Thiosulfativibrio zosterae: one gene and its partner. The protein of the gene in region 1 interacts with the protein of each later gene in a pairwise test. Links are inferred from orthologs where the notes say so. Each region holds a gene or a part of one and is shown on either strand. Other genes may lie near its edges. The genes, in order: THMIRH_RS08705 and def.

Evidence for each region.
Region 2: the proteins of THMIRH_RS08705 (region 1) and def interact in binary tests that used the Escherichia coli proteins (3 or more experiments, as listed by UniProt). The link is inferred for Thiosulfativibrio zosterae from one-to-one orthologs.

What each region holds. Positions count from the first base shown.
Region 1 is NZ_AP021888.1:1,880,046-1,887,518, reverse strand. The notes cover bases 2,128-4,997. They hold THMIRH_RS08705 (aspartate-semialdehyde dehydrogenase), read left to right. Parts: upstream 2,128-2,986; coding sequence 2,987-4,009; downstream 4,010-4,997. Other genes in these bases: THMIRH_RS08695 (phosphoribosylanthranilate isomerase), read left to right, coding at 4,844-4,997; truA (tRNA pseudouridine(38-40) synthase TruA), read left to right, coding at 4,022-4,813; THMIRH_RS08710 (bactofilin family protein), read left to right, coding at 2,433-2,918; THMIRH_RS08715 (M23 family metallopeptidase), read left to right, coding at 2,128-2,523. Also shown: leuD (3-isopropylmalate dehydratase small subunit), read left to right, coding at 1-405; leuB (3-isopropylmalate dehydrogenase), read left to right, coding at 436-1,509; more of THMIRH_RS08715, read left to right, coding at 1,561-2,127; more of THMIRH_RS08695, read left to right, coding at 4,998-5,467; trpB (tryptophan synthase subunit beta), read left to right, coding at 5,472-6,677; trpA (tryptophan synthase subunit alpha), read left to right, coding at 6,694-7,473.
Region 2 is NZ_AP021888.1:2,214,008-2,223,934, forward strand. What follows is about bases 1-2,863. They hold def (peptide deformylase), read left to right. Parts: upstream 1-1,107; coding sequence 1,108-1,620; downstream 1,621-2,863. Other genes in these bases: dprA (DNA-processing protein DprA), read right to left, coding at 1-1,039; fmt (methionyl-tRNA formyltransferase), read left to right, coding at 1,617-2,570; rsmB (16S rRNA (cytosine(967)-C(5))-methyltransferase RsmB), read left to right, coding at 2,583-2,863. In the rest of the region: more of rsmB, read left to right, coding at 2,864-3,929; THMIRH_RS10265 (DUF4390 domain-containing protein), read left to right, coding at 3,932-4,594; THMIRH_RS10270 (sensor histidine kinase), read left to right, coding at 4,648-6,822; THMIRH_RS10275 (sigma-54-dependent transcriptional regulator), read left to right, coding at 6,848-8,209; Trk system potassium transporter TrkA, read left to right, coding at 8,263-9,660; THMIRH_RS10285 (TrkH family potassium uptake protein), read left to right, coding at 9,697-9,927. UniProt on the Escherichia coli protein: Removes the formyl group from the N-terminal Met of newly synthesized proteins. Requires at least a dipeptide for an efficient rate of reaction. N-terminal L-methionine is a prerequisite for activity but the enzyme has broad specificity at other positions.

The DNA of each region.
Region 1 (7,473 bases):
CTATTGGCGCGCGAAAACTTTGGTTGTGGTTCCAGTCGTGAACACGCCCCTTGGGCTTTAAAAGATTATGGTTTTGATTGTGTGATTGCGCCAAGCTATGCTGACATCTTTTTTAACAACTGTTTTAAAAATGGGATTTTACCGATCGTTTTGGATGAAGCGGTTGTAGATGGCCTTTTTCAAGAAGTTTTTGCCCAAGAAGGCTATGAGCTAACCATCGATTTAGAGGCTAAGCAAGTAGTCAAACCGGATGGTGAAACGCTTGCATTTGAGGTGGATGAGTTTAGACGCCACTGTCTGTTAAACGGTTTGGATGATATCGGTTTGACACTGGTGCACGAAGCCGAAATAAGAGCTTTCGAAGCTGCCTATAAAGCCAAAAACCCTTGGCTATTTGCAAAATAATTTTAATTAAAAAGTTTAGAGAAAACGACAATGACAAAACAAGTTCTTATTCTGCCAGGTGATGGCATCGGTCCTGAAATTACGGCTGAAGCAGTAAAAGTTTTAGAAGCCTTAAAAAAATCAGATGGTTTAGATATTGCCATGACCGAAGATTTGGTGGGCGGAGCAGCTTATGATGTACACGGTGTACCCTTAGCGGACGAAACCATGGCTAAAGCCCATGCAGCAGATGCCGTTTTATTGGGCGCGGTGGGTGGATATAAGTGGGAATCGTTGGATATTTCAGTGCGCCCTGAAAAAGGCTTGTTGCGTTTGCGAAAAGAAATGGGCTTGTTTGCCAACTTGCGTCCAGCTTATTTGTTTCCACAATTAGCGGATGCCTCAACCTTAAAACCAGAAGTGGTTGCGGGTTTGGATATTTTGATTGTGCGTGAGTTAACCGGTGGTATTTACTTTGGTCAGCCTCGTGGGATTCGCGTTTTAGAAAATGGTGAGCGCCAAGGTTATAACACCTATGTCTATTCAGAGTCAGAAATCAAGCGTATTGCGCATGTGGCTTTCCAAGCCGCAATGAAACGCGACAAAAAATTAACCTCAGTTGACAAGGCTAATGTTTTAGAAGTAACAGAGCTTTGGCGCGAAGTGGTCAATGAAGTGGCCAAAGATTACCCTGAAGTCACGGTTAACCATATGTATGTGGACAATGCGGCGATGCAGTTAGTCTTACGCCCTAAACAGTTTGATGTCATGGTCACCGGCAATATGTTTGGGGATATTTTGTCAGATGAAGCCTCTATGTTGACTGGCTCAATTGGTATGTTGGCATCGGCCTCTTTAGATGCCAATAACAAAGGCATGTACGAGCCAAGTCATGGCTCAGCGCCAGACATCGCGGGGCAAAACATTGCTAACCCATTGGCGACCATTTTATCGGCAGCCATGATGTTGCGTTACAGCTTAGGCCGTGAAGATTTGGCCATTAAAATTGAAAATGCGGTTGGTAAAGTCTTGGATCAAGGGTTGCGTACCGGTGATATTTGGCAAGCCGGCTGCACTAAGGTAACCACTTCTGCAATGGGCGATGCGGTGGTTGCAGCGCTATAAAATTTAATCTACCGGGCGCCTGCCAGTGCTGACAGCAAAACGGAGTAAACCATGAAAAACCACTTTACGATTACCATCACGGATGTGCATGGCGCCAAAAGTTTTTCATTTAATCAATTTATTCGTAAGTTTGTTTGGTATTTGGCTTTGCTTTTGTTGTTGGTGCTGTTTTCAGGCAGCGCCGTGATTTGGTGGTTAACCGAGCAAGCGCAAGCGGTTGAGTTAAAAAGTGTTCAGGTAGAACTGAAGCACAGAGAAGCCTTAACGCAAAAACAATTGCAATATATGGCACTAGATGACGCTAAGCGTCAATTAGAGCAAGAGCTGGATGATAAGTCTAAAGAGATACAATTTTTAGACCAGACACTTCAAGGTCTTGAGGAGCTGGTTGGGGTGCAAACCACTGAAAATCAGCCAGTGCAAGATCGGGTGGCCATTGCCCAACTGACCTCCTTAGAAAAAAAGATTATGTTGTCTGAATTGCCTAATGGTCGTCCCGTAGAAGATTATCAAGGCGTTTCAAGTGGATATGGATGGCGAACGCATCCGGTCACGGGCAAGAAAGATTTCCACCGCGCCATTGATTATCGTGGCAAGGTTGGGGATGTGGTAATCGCGACCGCAGATGCGGTGGTTGAATATGCGGGTTTTCATAAAACCAGTGGTTATGGCAATTTGATTATTTTAGACCATGTGTATGGTTTTAAAACGCTCTACGGACACATGAGTGAAGTGACTGTTAAGGCCGGTGATGTGGTGACTAAGGGGCAGCCAATCGGTTTAATTGGCTCAACCGGTGTGTCATCTGGACCACACTTGCATTATGAAGTTTCATTTATTCAAAGAAAGCTTAATCCGGCTGACTTTGTCAATTGGGATTTAAAAAACTACAGTCCAATATTTAACAAAGTAAAGGAAGTTCCATGGGGATCTTTAACTCAAAAAGTGCAAGAACGCGTCAAGAGGGTGGAAAAACAATTATCGCTCAGGGATGTCGAATCAGCGGTGAATTAGCAGACCTTAAAGGCACTTTACATGTCGATGGTTTTATTGAAGGCACGGTTTCAACAGAGTTTGATATTTCCGTTGGTGAAACCGGCGTTGTTAATGGCCTCATCAAAGCCGAAAACATTGTGGTCAGTGGTATCTTAGAAGGTAAGGTCACCTGTAAGTCGATAGATATTCTCAGTACCGGCAAAGTCATGGGAGAAGTCATCTGTGGTGCTTTGATGATTGAAGCAGGTGGTAAATTCATTGGTGAGAGCCGTGAATTAACCGATGGTGCCATGATTGTAAGCCTTGCCGAAGCCGAAAGACTGTCTGATAGCCGAGTGGCAAAATTGGTTGATGCAAACATCGATGAAGCCCCTGAAGACTTCCAGAATAAAAAAGCCAGTGGCTCAAAATAACAGACTCGTTTGAGTCGAATAGAATTTAAAGTTTAACGTGTGAAAACACACATTTAGAAGGTTAAGAAATGTCGAAGTTATATGATATTGCGGTGGTGGGTGCAACAGGTGCTGTTGGCGAAACAATGTTGAAGGTGTTAGAGGAAAGAAATTTTCCGGTTGGAAATCTTTATCCTTTAGCGAGTAGCCGTTCAGCAGGTAAAAAAGTTGAATTTGCAGGAAAATGGATTGAAGTCTTGGACTTAGATACTTTTGATTTTTCCAAAGTGCAAATTGGATTATTTTCGCCAGGTGCCAGCGTTTCGGCGATTTATGCGCCAAAAGCCGCTGCAGCTGGCTGTGTGGTTATTGATAATACTTCACAGTTCCGTTATGACGATGATATTCCATTGGTCGTCCCAGAGGTCAATCCTCAAGCGATTGCCGATTACAAAAATCGTGGCATTATCGCCAATCCAAACTGTTCAACTATTCAAATGTTAGTGGCTCTAAAGCCGATCTATGATGCGGTGGGTATTAAGCGTATCAATGTGGCGACTTACCAAGCAGTTTCTGGAACGGGCAAAGAAGCCATTGAAGAGTTAGCATCTCAAACGGCAAATCTTTTAAATATGAAGCCTATCGAAACCAAAGTTTACCCTAAGCAAATCGCTTTTAACTGTATTCCACAAATTGATGTCTTTATGGAAAACGGTTACACCAAAGAAGAAATGAAAATGGTATGGGAAACCAAAAAAATCATGGGTGATGACTCAATTTTGGTTAACCCAACTGCGGTGCGTGTACCGGTATTTTTTGGTCATAGCGAAGCGGTGCATGTTGAAACCGAACGCAAAATTACCGCTGCCGAAGTGAAGGCTTTGATGGAAAAAGCAGAAGGGATTGTTTTAATTGATAAGCAGGTTGACGGCGGATACCCTACTGCGGTTTCTGATGCTGCTGATACTAACCCTGTTTATGTCGGGCGTATTCGTGAAGACATTTCGACTGCCAATGGTATTAATCTTTGGGTGGTTGCGGACAATGTTCGTAAAGGTGCTGCTACCAATACGGTGCAAATAGCAGAAGTTTTAATTCGCGATTATTTGTAACAAGGACCACACTTGCAACGCATTGTTTTAGGGATTGAATATCAGGGAACTGCTTATTGCGGTTACCAGCTTCAAGAGCATTGCGAGACGGTGCAAAAACATTTGCAAACTGCGTTAAGCGCGATTGCCAATGAACCCATTTCGATTCATTGTGCCGGTAGAACAGATACTGGTGTGCATGCGATTGGTCAGGTGGTGCATTTTGATACCCAAGCCATTCGACCCGAGCGCGCCTGGGTGCAAGGTGTCAATACCCATTTGCCTGGTGATATTCGAGTGGTTTGGATGAAACTTTTGGATGTGCAAAGTGATTTTCATGCCAGATTTTCAGCCATTGCTCGGCAGTATCGTTATGTCATTTTCAATCGCAAAGTTCATTCTGCGGTTTTGTATCAACGAGTGACTTGGGAAATGCATCCTCTAAATGCAGATGCTATGCACAAGGCGGCACAAGCGTTAATTGGTGAGCATGATTTTTCGTCTTTTCGCGCGTCAAGTTGTCAGTCCAGTCATGCTCGTAGAGAAGTTCAGGCGATCACGGTGAGCCGTCATGATGATTTTGTGTTTGTCGATATTCAAGCCAATGCGTTTTTACACCACATGGTGCGCAATATTGTCGGTTCGTTGTTGCAGGTGGGGCGCGGTGAAAAGTCTGACGGTTATATGAAGACCTTGCTTGATTTACAAGATCGCACGCAAGCCGGCATAACAGCGCCAGCTGAGGGTTTGTATTTTGTGAATGCGTTGTATCCAGCGCAATGGAATTTGCCAACCAACGATTTAACGGCTTTGCTTTGGGCTTAAGCGCCAGGCTAGGGATTAAAAAGGAATAGAATGAGTCGCACACGCGTCAAAATTTGTGGAATCACTTGTCTTGAGGATGCTATGGCTGTGGCGCATGCGGGTGCGGATGCTATCGGTTTTGTGTTTTATGAAAAAAGCCCTAGGAATGTCAAAATTGACCAGGCCTGGTCAATTTTAGGCCAAATCCCAGCTTTTTTGACCTCTGTGGCTTTGTTTGTAGACGCTGATGCCGAGTTTGTGCAGCAGGTGATTGATCAAACCCAAATAGACCTGTTGCAGTTCCACGGCGATGAAACGCCTGAGTATTGCGAGCAGTTTAATCGTCCGTATATTAAGGCAATCCGTATGCAGGCCCAAACCGACTTGGTGGCTTTGGCAAAAACCTATGCGTCTGCCAGAGCCTTGTTGTTGGATACCTATGTGAAAGGCGTGCCTGGTGGAACAGGCGAGTCTTTTAATTGGGATTGGTTAGCCCATTTGCCCAGTGATTTTAATAAGCCGATTATTTTGGCGGGTGGTCTGACCCCAGACAATGTTCAACAAGCCATAGCGCAGGTGAGCCCTTTTGCGGTGGATGTGAGTGGCGGGGTTGAAGCCGCACCTGGAAAGAAATCTTTACAAAAAATACAACAATTTATAAATGGAACTTTTTAAGCTTATGAGCATCGATTATTCGCAATTTCCCGATAAGAACGGACATTTTGGCATTCACGGTGGTATTTTTGCACCCGAAACTTTAATGGCAGCTTTGGAAGATCTCAATGTGCAGTATGAGTCGATGAAAGACAATGCTGAATTTTTGAATGAAATGACTGCCGATTTTCAAGATTATGTGGGTCGTCCAAGTCCTTTGTATTACGCCAAGCGTTGGTCAGATGCGTTGGGTGGTGCCAAAATTTATTTAAAGCGTGAAGACCTCAATCATACCGGTGCTCATAAAATTAACAACACCATTGGGCAAGCCTTGCTGGCTAAGCGCCTCGGTAAAACCCGCATTATTGCCGAAACGGGTGCGGGTCAACATGGTGTTGCTTCTGCCACCGTTGCGGCGCGTTTAGGCTTGGAGTGTGTGGTTTATATGGGTGCGGATGATGTGGTTCGTCAAGCCCCTAATGTCATGCGCATGAAAATGCTAGGTGCAACCGTTGTGCCAGTCACCTCGGGTACTCGCACGCTTAAAGATGCGTTAAACGAAGCCATGCGTGACTGGGTTACCAATGTGGATGATACTTTCTACATTATCGGCACCGTAGCGGGCCCTCATCCTTACCCTGCGATGGTGCGTGACTTTCAAGCGATTATTGGGCGTGAAGCGCGTCAACAAATCTTAGAAAAAGAAGGCAAATTGCCCGATGCTTTAATCGCCTGTGTGGGCGGTGGTTCTAATGCGATTGGTTTATTCTATGATTTCTTACCTGACGAAGGTGTGGCCATTTATGGCGTTGAAGCCGGTGGACTGGGTCTTGAAACAGGGCAGCATGCCGCGCCTTTGTGCAAAGGTAAGCCTGGCGTTTTACACGGCAATCGTACTTATTTAATGCAGGATATTAACGGTCAGATTTTAGGAACCCATTCCATTTCAGCAGGTTTAGATTATCCTGGTGTAGGTCCTGAGCATTCTTGGTTAAAGGATATTGGTCGTGCTAACTATGTGGCGATTAATGATGATGAAGCTTTGCAAGGTTTCCGCGATTTAACGCGTTATGAAGGCATTATCCCAGCTTTGGAAACCAGTCATGCCTTGGCCTATGCCACCAAGCTGGCACCAACCATGCGTAAAGATCAAACCATTATTGTGAATTTGTCAGGGCGTGGCGATAAGGATATGAACACCATCGCTAAAATTGAAGGCTACGAGATTTAACGGAAATAAAACGACTATGAGCAAACTACAAAAAACCCTCGCTGCCCTTAAAGCACAAAACAAAACAGCTTTAATTCCTTACATTACCGCAGGTGATCCTCATCCAGACATGACGGTTAAGCTGATGCATTTATTGGTGTCAGAGGGCGCAGACATCATTGAGTTGGGTGTGCCGTTTTCAGATCCTATGGCGGATGGCCCAGTAATTCAAAAAGCCGTTGAGCGTGCTTTGGCGCACAATGTCAGCTTAGATGACGTTTTAAATTATGTGCGTGAATTTCGTATTACCGATCATCACACGCCGATTGTACTCATGGGATATTTAAATCCGATTGAAGCCAAAGGGTTTGAAACCTTTGCTCAAGAAGCACAAGCTGCGGGTGCCGATGGCGTTTTAACAGTCGATATGCCACCCGAAGAAACTATGGGTTATTTAGAGTCGGTATCGAATCATGGTTTGGATAGAGTATTTTTGGTTTCACCAACCACGCCCGATGGTCGTTTAGCAGCCGTCAACGAAAAAGGGTCTGGGTTTGTTTATTACGTTTCTTTAAAAGGCGTGACCGGCTCAAAAGCTTTGGATGTTAAAGATGTTGAAAGCCATGTGGCACATTTAAAGTCAAAAACTAATTTACCAGTAGGCATAGGGTTTGGGATTTCAAGCGGTGAAATTGCTTATGAAATGGCCAAAATTGGTGATGCCATTATTGTGGGGTCTGCTTTAGTTCGCCTAGTAGAAGACCAGCCAGGTGCCAGTTATGAAACCTTAGCGAATTTAATCAGCCACAAAATGAAA
Region 2 (9,927 bases), 330 kb from region 1 along the record:
CTGAAACCGGCATTTTACTTAAGACCACCAATTCATCCAACCCTATTGGGTCGTATTCAATCCAGTTGAGTACGGCTAAATTCGATTTAGGATTCACCCTGGTTTTCTCAGAAAACTTGGCCGCTGCACTTGGCTCATTTTCGGTGATCGACAATTGCACCAAAGCCGCCAACTCCTCCAAAACATCTTGACCACTTTCGACCAATTTAGCGCCTTGTTTAATCAGTTGATGACAACCTTTGGCGTGCGGATTATTAATGGCACCGGGCACGGCAAATACCTCTCGACCCTGCTCCATCGCCAAACGCGCGGTAATGAGCGAGCCACTTTGCAAAGCCGCTTCCACCACCAAAACGCCAGTACTCAAGCCCGAAATAATACGGTTACGCTGCGGAAAATGATGCGCCAAAGGGCCAGCCCCCAACGGATACTCCGACACCAAAACGCCCTGTTCGGCAATTTGGCGCGCTAACTGTCGATTGGAAGCAGGATACACCCTGTCCAACCCTGTACCCACCACCGCCACCGTTGACCCCTGCCCCAATAAGCCACCTTGATGTGCCGCCGCATCGATTCCCGATGCCAAACCAGAGGTAATGGTTAAGCCCACAGAAGACAAATAGTGCGCAAAATCCTTAGCCGTTTCCACGCCCAAGCGTGACGCATGACGACTGCCCACCAACGCAATTTGCGGGTCTTTTAATAAGCCCAACTGCCCTTTCACATAGAGCAAAATGGGCGCGTCGATTAAGTCTTTGAGCAAATGCGGATAAGCTTCATCTCGCATGCCCAATAAAGTGTGTTCGCTGGCTTGTTCTTGCCAAGCCAACGCAGCTTCAATAAGTGCTGGCAAACCGCTATCAAACAACTTTGCCGCTTGGATTTTGGTCAGCAATCCTGTGCCTTGCCAATCGCCTTCTTGGGCAGACCTTGCCTCTGCCAGCGACCCAAAGTAGCTTTCAATCTCTAGCAACTTTGCCGCTTTTAAACCCGCAAAATGGAACGGCAGCAGTGTTTCTATTTCAGACAGATGTGACACAATTCGCTATAATCCTAAGCTTATAAAATTTTTACCATTTGAAAAGTATAGCTGAGCCTTAGAAAAATATGGAAAAACTCGACATTGTTCTTTACCCAGACAGCGGCTTAAGAGAGGTTTGTAAACCCATTGCCGAAATGAACGACCGCATTGACCGCCTAATTGACGATATGTTTTACACCATGTACGACGCCCCCGGCATTGGATTGGCTGCACCGCAAATTGCTGTGCAAGAACGCTTGATTGTGGTGGATGTGTCTGAGAAAAAGAACGAGCCTCTGGCCTTATTAAACCCAGAAATCATTCGCTCGGCAGGCAAAATCACCTGGGAAGAAGGCTGTTTGTCTTTGCCCGGTATTTACGCCAATGTGAATCGCCCCTCCGACATCATTGTGCGCGGCATGAACCGTGATGGCAAAATGATTGAACTGGAAGCCAATGATTTGCTGGCAGTGTGCATTCAGCATGAAATTGATCATTTGAATGGTAAATTGTTTGTTGACCATTTATCAGGACTTAAGCGCATGCGTGCGCTGCAAAAATTTAAAAAACTGCAAGAAGAAGGCGACCTAGACGAATGACCAGCCCCGCGCCCCTTAGAATTATTTTTGCCGGAACACCAGAGTTTTCGGTGGCGCCGTTGCAAGCACTACTCGACAGCCCACATGAAGTCATCGCGGTTTACACCCAACCCGACAGACCTGCTGGTCGTGGCCGTAAACTGACCGCCAGCCCGGTTAAAGCCTTGGCGCTGCAACACAACCTGCCAGTTTATCAACCAGAAACCCTGCGCGATGGGGCTGCCCAAGCAGAATTAGCAGCCCTCAATGCTGACCTAATGGTGGTGGTAGCTTATGGTTTGATTTTGCCGAAAGTGGTTTTAGACATGCCCAAATATGGTTGCTTTAATATTCACGCTTCAATCCTGCCGCGTTGGCGCGGGGCGGCACCGATACAACGCGCCATTGAAGCTGGCGACCCTGAAACCGGTGTCACCATTATGCAAATGGATGTTGGCTTAGATACGGGCGATATGCTGTGCGTATTACCAACCGAAATCACCCCGCAAGACACTGCACAAACCTTACATGACCGTTTAAGTGTTTTGGGTTGCACAGCACTGCTCAAAACTTTAGAAGAGCTTCAAGCCGGCCAACTCACCCCCATCAAACAAGACGAAGACCTAGTGACCTATGCACACAAAATGAGCAAAGAAGAAGCCTTGCTTGATTGGACGCAGGATGCCACTACCCTTGTGCGCAAGATTCAAGCCTTCAATCCCTGGCCAGTTGCCTTTACCCAATATCAAGAACAACCCTTGCGCATTTGGCAGGCTGAAATCGTGCAAAACAGTGAAAAAACCCCACAAAAACAACCAGGCCTGGTCATTTCTGTGGCCAAAAATGGCATTGAGGTGGCTTGTGGAAACGGCAGTTTGCGCTTGTTAAGCGTGCAACCCACGGGGAAAAAAGCCATGCCGGCTTATGACTTTGCGCAAGCCCGTGCGCTCTTGAATGAACAACTCGGTTAAACACACTTAAAGATGAATCACGCCAGCAACGCTCCCAAAACCAAATCCCAAAATCCGCGACTCGTTGCCCTCAGAATTTGTTTGGCAGTGGTGCAAAACGGTCGCTCCTTAAGCCAAGCGCTCGGCGAGGGTTTAGCGGTTTTAACCGATCGTCGCGATCGAGGGTTTGCACAAAACTTGGTACTGGGCACTTTGCGCTGGCAGCTGCGCTTAGAAGCGATTCGCGACCAATTACTCAGCAAGCCCCTCAAAGCCAAAGACGAAGATGTTAACCAATTGATTTTATTGGGTTTATATCAACTGATTTATTTAGACACGCCACAACACGCCGCGGTGTCTGAAACCGTGGCGCTGACCGCTGCGCTCAAAAAACCTTGGGCCAAGGCGTTGTTGAATGGTCTATTGCGCAATTTTATTCGTGACGCTGAAAGCCTTTTTGCAGCCGTGGATGTTAAGCCCGCTTTTGCCTATTCGCATCCGCAATGGTTTACCAAAAAAATTCGTGAAGCCTATCCCAATGATTGGCAATCCATCTTAACTGCCAACAATGAACCTGCGCCCTTAACGCTACGCATCAACCCTTTAGTTCAGTCACGAGAGTCGTTTTTAGCCAGCTTACACGCAGAACACCCAGAGTTAAATGCGCTAGCGCATCCCTTTAGTGCGCAAGGTATTTTGCTAGAACAGAGCACCGATGTCAGCCAACTGCCCTACTTTGAGCAAGGTGGATTCAGCGTGCAAGATGGCGCAGCACAACAAGCTGGTTATTTGCTTAACCCTCAAGCCGGTGAGCGCATTTTAGATGCCTGCGCCGCACCGGGTGGCAAAACCACACATTTGGGCGAGTTGTCTAATAATCAAGCCCGCATTTTTGCACTCGAAAAAGAACCCGAACGCTTGGAACGCCTCCAAGAAAATCTGGCGCGTCTTGGCATAACAGCCACGGCACAAACCGGAGATGCGTCTTTGCCAGACACTTGGTGGGATGGTGAATTGTTCGACAAAATCCTACTCGATGCGCCTTGTTCTGCCACAGGTATTATTCGGCGTCATCCGGATATTAAATGGCACCGCACCCCTGAAGACATTAGCGCCTTAACCCAACTGCAAGCCAATATTCTGGCGGCTCTTTGGCCATTGTTGAAACCTGGCGGTCAAATGCTGTATGCCACCTGCTCGGTGTTGCCTGACGAAAATACTGAACAAATGCAGTCTTTTTTAGCCAAAGAACCCAGTGCTTCGCAAGTTCCCATGACTCAAAATTGGGGCAGAGGCGATGCGCAACATCCTGGCAAACAAATTTTACCGGGCGAAGCCGGCATGGATGGGTTTTATTATTGTCTGCTGCAAAAGTCTTAAGCATGATGACCCCGCCCTCACGTTCGTTTTTAAATTGGCCACTGGGGTTACTGTTTTGGGTCTTGAGTCTGACACTTGGCTCTGTCAGCCATGCCAACAGCGACCTTTTTAACCTACCTGCTCCGTCCCCCAGTCCGCAAAAATTACTACAGGCCAAAGCGGTCATCAATTATGTGTCGGATTATCAAGAAGACCAGCAATTGTTTATGGATGCGCAAGCCAATATCGAATTGTCTGCTGAAATGGCTGAAGCCCTGCTCCACGAAATACCGCTTAACTTTAAAACCGAAATTGTATTGTCTGAGAAATCTAATTTTTTAGGGCTGGCGCTGTTTAACAGCTTTAAAAACATTGAGTATGAAACCGAGCTGCGCTACTTTGGCTACACCCAAACTTACATTTTGACCAATAAACGCAATAAACAAAACCGCACTTTCAAAACCTTAAAAGAAGCCCTTTATACCCTAAGTGTGCTCTATAACTTCCCCATTACTGAGTTATCCAGACTGCATCCCTCGAATGCTTATCAACTCAAATTACGGCTATCGCTCATGCCCGATAAATTGCCCGCCCCCCTCATTTTAAAAGGCTATTTTAGCGACGCCTGGCAACTAGACACCCAATGGCATAAGATAGAGATACATTCCCCCTTGAGTTGGTATTAAGGGTTACAAAATCAGTTAAGTTCAAAAAATAACAAGATAAAGCAAGGCAAAACATGGCAGGCTCACTGAACAAGCGACAATTTATCAAACAGTATGGCTGGCTCTTAGCCTTGTCGAGTATTCTGCTGATGTTGTTGGTGGTGATGAGCCATATTCTACAAAATGCCTCTGAATTTGCCGAGTTTTATACCTGGTTATTGTTGCTGTCTTTTGTTGGGGTCGCCACCTTAACGGGCTTTTTAATCAAAACCCTCTACCAGCTGTATCTGCAACAAAAAGAAAATGTTCCGGGTATTAAACTCACCATCAAACTGACCAGTATTTTGTCTTTGGTGGTGGGTATTCCAATTGCCATTATCTATTATTTTGCGGTCAGTTTTATTCATCAAGGCATCGACCAGTGGTTTGATGTTAAAACCGAACAAGCCTTGCGCAGTGCGGTTGAACTGGTTAAATCGACTCAGGACGATCAAGTCCGAAACCACCTAAACAATGTTTTTAGCCAAGCGATTTCTTTAACGCCGGCACTCATTTCAGATCCCATCTCAGCGATAGATAAACTACGCAGTCAACTCAATGCCCAAGAGGCCTCGCTTTACAGCAAAAATGGTCAGCTGGTTGCCTACAGCACCTTGTTTTCAGTTAATATTTTACCCTCGCAACCGTCTAAATCTTTATTCCAACAATTACGCCAACAGCGCACCTATGCCGCTTTAGAAGTGTCGCCTGGCGTAGAAAAAGCGCATCAAGTGATTCGAATTCTGGTCCCCATTAATGACAATCAAATGCAGGTGGAATATACCTTACAGGTGATTTTTCCCATCCAAGACAATATCACACGCTTGGCTAATGAAGTGCGCATTGCGTCTGGGCAATATCAAGAACTGTCCTATCTAAAAGGCCCGTTAAAAACCAGTTTCATTCTCATCTTATCCATGGTGTTATTGCTCACTTTGGTGACCGCCGTGTTGTTTACCATTCAAACCATTCAAAACATGGCGCATCCCATTCGCGTTTTGGCCAAAGGAACCCAAGCCGTTATGGATGGCGACTATACCGTGGCCATGCCCATTGAAACCCAAGATGAATTTGGGCAACTGATTCAATCTTTCAATAAAATGACGCAGCAGATTGCCAAAGCGCGAAATGACATTAAATTTGGGCATCAACAAACAGAAGTCCAAAAACTCTATCTGCAAACCATCATTAAAACCCTCAAAAGTGGCGTACTCACCTTTAATGCCAACCGTCACTTTAAAACCGCTAATGATGCGGCCAATGATATACTCAATGTCAATTTTCATAAACACCTAGGGAAACCCTTGCAAGAGGTTTTACTGCTGCCAGAGTTCGAGCACCTCCATCCTGTTTATGAGCAAATTTTTGAATTTTTTAAACAACAACCCAACTGGAATCATCAACTCACTTTTGACTGTATTCAGGGGCAAAAAATTCTATTGATACACGGCTCAACCCTACCCAGCCTAGACCAAGATGCCGGCGGTTATGTTGTGGTGATAGAAGACATCACCCAAATCGTGCAGGCGCAATTGCATGCTGCTTGGAGTGATGTGGCGCAACGCTTGGCACATGAAATCAAAAATCCGTTGACGCCCATTCAATTATCCGCCGAACGCCTTAATTACAAATTGAGCAGCAAGCTCGAAGGCGATGACAAAGACTTACTCAGTCGCATGACCCACACCATTACAGAACAGGTGGATGCCATGAAAAATTTGGTGCAAGCCTTTACCGAATATGCCGACACCCCAGAAATTAACCTGCGTAAAATGAACATTAACACCCTCATTGAAGACATTGTTGGCATGTACCGTGACCCGCAAGCCAACTGGTATATTACCTGCGAATTGGATGAAACTTTTCCAACCATCCAAGCGGATTCTGCAAAATTACGCCAACTGTTACACAATTTAGTGAAAAACGCACTTGAAGCCTGTGAAAATCAAACCGACACTCTAATTACCATCAGCACCCTTAACCAACCCAAAGAACACCAGCTATTGCTGAGCATTTGCGATAATGGACCGGGCATTCCGGCGGAAGCCAAAAACTGGATTTTTGAACCCTATGCCACTAATAAACCCAAAGGGACTGGCTTAGGTCTTGCCATCGTCAAGAAAATTGTCGATGAACATCAAGGCACCATTCGTGTAGAAACTGCACCGACTGGCGGCACTTGTTTTATAATCACGCTCAAAACCCCTTAAGCGCGCAATCCACAAGAGAGCACTGATGAAGCCAGGCAAAATTCTGATCATTGACGATGAAAAAGACATTCGTAACCTGATGCAAGAAATCTTTGAAGAAGAAGGTTATCAGGTGCATCTAGCGGCCAATGGACAACAGGCTCGCCAAGCTTGGCAAGAGCATCCTGCAGACCTGATTTTTTTAGATATTTGGATGCCTGATGTCGACGGCGTGAGCTTACTCAAAGAAATGCGTGATAGCGGGATATTAACGCATTCCAGCGTGATTATGATGTCGGGTCACGGCACCATCGAAACCGCCATCGAAGCCACCAAACTGGGGGCCTACGACTTCTTAGAAAAACCCCTTTCACTCGGCAAACTGCTGGTCACCGCCGAACGCGCCCTGCAACACCTGCAACTAGACCAAGAAAACAAACACCTCAAACAAAAACTTCCCGAACAACTGTTACCCATCGGTAAAAGCAAGGTGGTGCAAAACCTGCGCGATACCATCGAGCGCCTAAGTAAGTTCACCATGCCATTACTCATCACCGGTGAGTCTGGGGTCGGAAAACACCACATTGCCGAAGCGATTCATAAAATCAGCGAGCGCAAAACGCGTCGTTTTTATAAATTGAACGCCTTAGATTTTGATGAGCAAGAGCGTTTTATTCTGGGTGAAAAAACGCCTGAGGGCAAAATCCAACAAGGTGAGCTGGCTTTGGTGGATGGCGGAACCCTAATGATTTCCGATATTGAAACCCTTAGCGAGCGTGGCCAGCAGTTTTTGTTTCAACTCCTCACCCAAAAATCTTACTTCAGATTGCAATGTGACCATCCGAGTCCTTTAGATGTCAGAGTCATTGCCTTATCTAAGACAGGGTTGGATGATGTAGTTTCTGAAGGGGAATTTCGTGAGGATCTGGCGCAAAAATTGTCGGTGATGCCCATTTTTATTCCTGCTTTGCGCCAGCACACTGAAGATGTGCCAGAATTGGTTGAGTATTTTTTAGATTATTTTTTAACCCATGAAGGACTCAACTATCGAGAGTTTCCGTTATCGGTTAAAAATATCCTGCGTCAATATAGCTGGCCGGGCAATTTTAGAGAACTTAAAAACCTGATACAACGCCTGCTGATTATGGGCACCGGCATGGTAAATGAAGCAGAAATCAAACAAGCGCTCGAAAATGCCAAGCCCCATGAAACCACGCCAGCCAATATTGTGGATACTTCGCTGAACCTTAAGCAAGCCAAAGAGCATTTTGAGGCCGCTTATCTGGGGCAATTATTACGAGAAACCGGCGGCAATGTGACAGAAACCGCTCGGCGTTCTGGTGTGGAACGCACCAATCTCTATCGCAAATTAAAAAGCTTGGGGTTAGATCCTAAAAACCCCAAATAAGAACCAAATAAAACCTTGATATCAAGTAAAAATAGCTGTTTTAAAGGCAAACTATGAACATTATCATTCTCGGCGCAGGTCAAGTCGGCACATCTATCGCAGAATTGTTGGCCATTGAAAACAACGATGTCACAGTGGTTGACTTAGACAACACCAGCTTACAAAAGCTGCAAGACCGTTTAGACATACGCACCATCTTAGGTCATGCCTCTGACCCTGATGTTTTAGAGCGCGCCGGTTTGGAATATGCCGATATGTTGATAGCCGCCACCCAAAACGATGACACCAACATAGTCGCCTGCCAGCTGGCGCACATTATGCATAAAACCCCCACCAAAATTGCCCGCGTGCGTTCCAAGAGCTACTTAAATCACCCTGAATTGTTTGACCGAAATCTCAACAGCAATGCCATTCCCATCAATGTCCTCATCAGCCCCGAAGTACTGATTAAAGACTACATTATGCAGCTCATTGAATATCCAGGCGCTTTGCAGGTGGTGGACTTTGCAGAAGGCAAAGTGCGTTTGGTCGCGATTCGTGCTCACGCCGGTGGACTTTTGGTTGGCAAGAAAATTTCAGAAATCAAAAACTACCTGCCCTTTAATGTCAAAACTCGCATTGTGGCCATTTATCGACATGACGAGGTGGTTTTACCTAACGGTGAAGCCATGATTCGCGCCGGTGATGAAGTGTTCTTTTTGGCCAAATCAACCGACATTCAGCCCATTGTGCAAGAACTGCGCCGCCAAAAAATGAAACCCTCTCGCAATATCATGATTGCCGGTGGCGGTAATATTGGGTTTAATCTGGCTAAAGATTTGGAACAACTTCACAATGTTAAAATCATTGACCGCAACATTCATCAAGCGCGGTACTTGGCAGAATCTTTAGAAAATAGCATCGTTATTCAGGGCGATGTGTCTGACAAAAACTTGCTGATTGAAGAAAATATTGATGAGATCGACTTGTTTGTGGCCATTACGAATTCTGACGAAGCCAACATCATTTCAGGGATGCTCGCCAAAAAACTCGGCGTGCACCGCGTCATTGCGCTGGTAAATAACCAGTCCTATGTGGAATTAATTCAACTCAACTCAATTGATGTCGCCATCTCGGCCGACCAAATTACCACCAGCAATCTTTTACACTATATGCGCCAAGGCGATACCGTTAAAGCCTTTACCCTGCGCCGTGGCGCGGCAGAAGCCATGGAAGTGATCGTGCATGGCAGTGAAAATTCCTCACAACTCATTGGCAAAAAAATTGGCGAAATTGAGTGGCCAACCAGCATGACGCTAGGCTGTATTATTCGTGAAGAAGAAGTGCTGATGGCACATCGTGATTTGACCATTGAAGCTGAAGATCATGTGATTTTATTCATCAATGACCGAGAACAGGTCAGCGAAGTTGCCAAACTCTTCAGCCCAGAAGAAAAACGCAGTTGGTTTTAATCCATCCATGTATTCCATCTAAAGGTTCTTTAATTTATGCATGCCAGTATTATTTTTAAAGTGTTGGGCATACTCTTGATGGTGTTTAGCATCACCTTGATACCGCCTATTGCCATAGCCGCTTATTATCAAGATGGCGATACCATGGTGTTTGTCTCTACATTTTTTTGGCTATTGGTCGTGGGATTGTTCTTATGGTATCCCCTGCGTAAAGACAAACATGATTTAAAAATTCGAGATGGTTTTGTCATAGTGGTGATGTTTTGG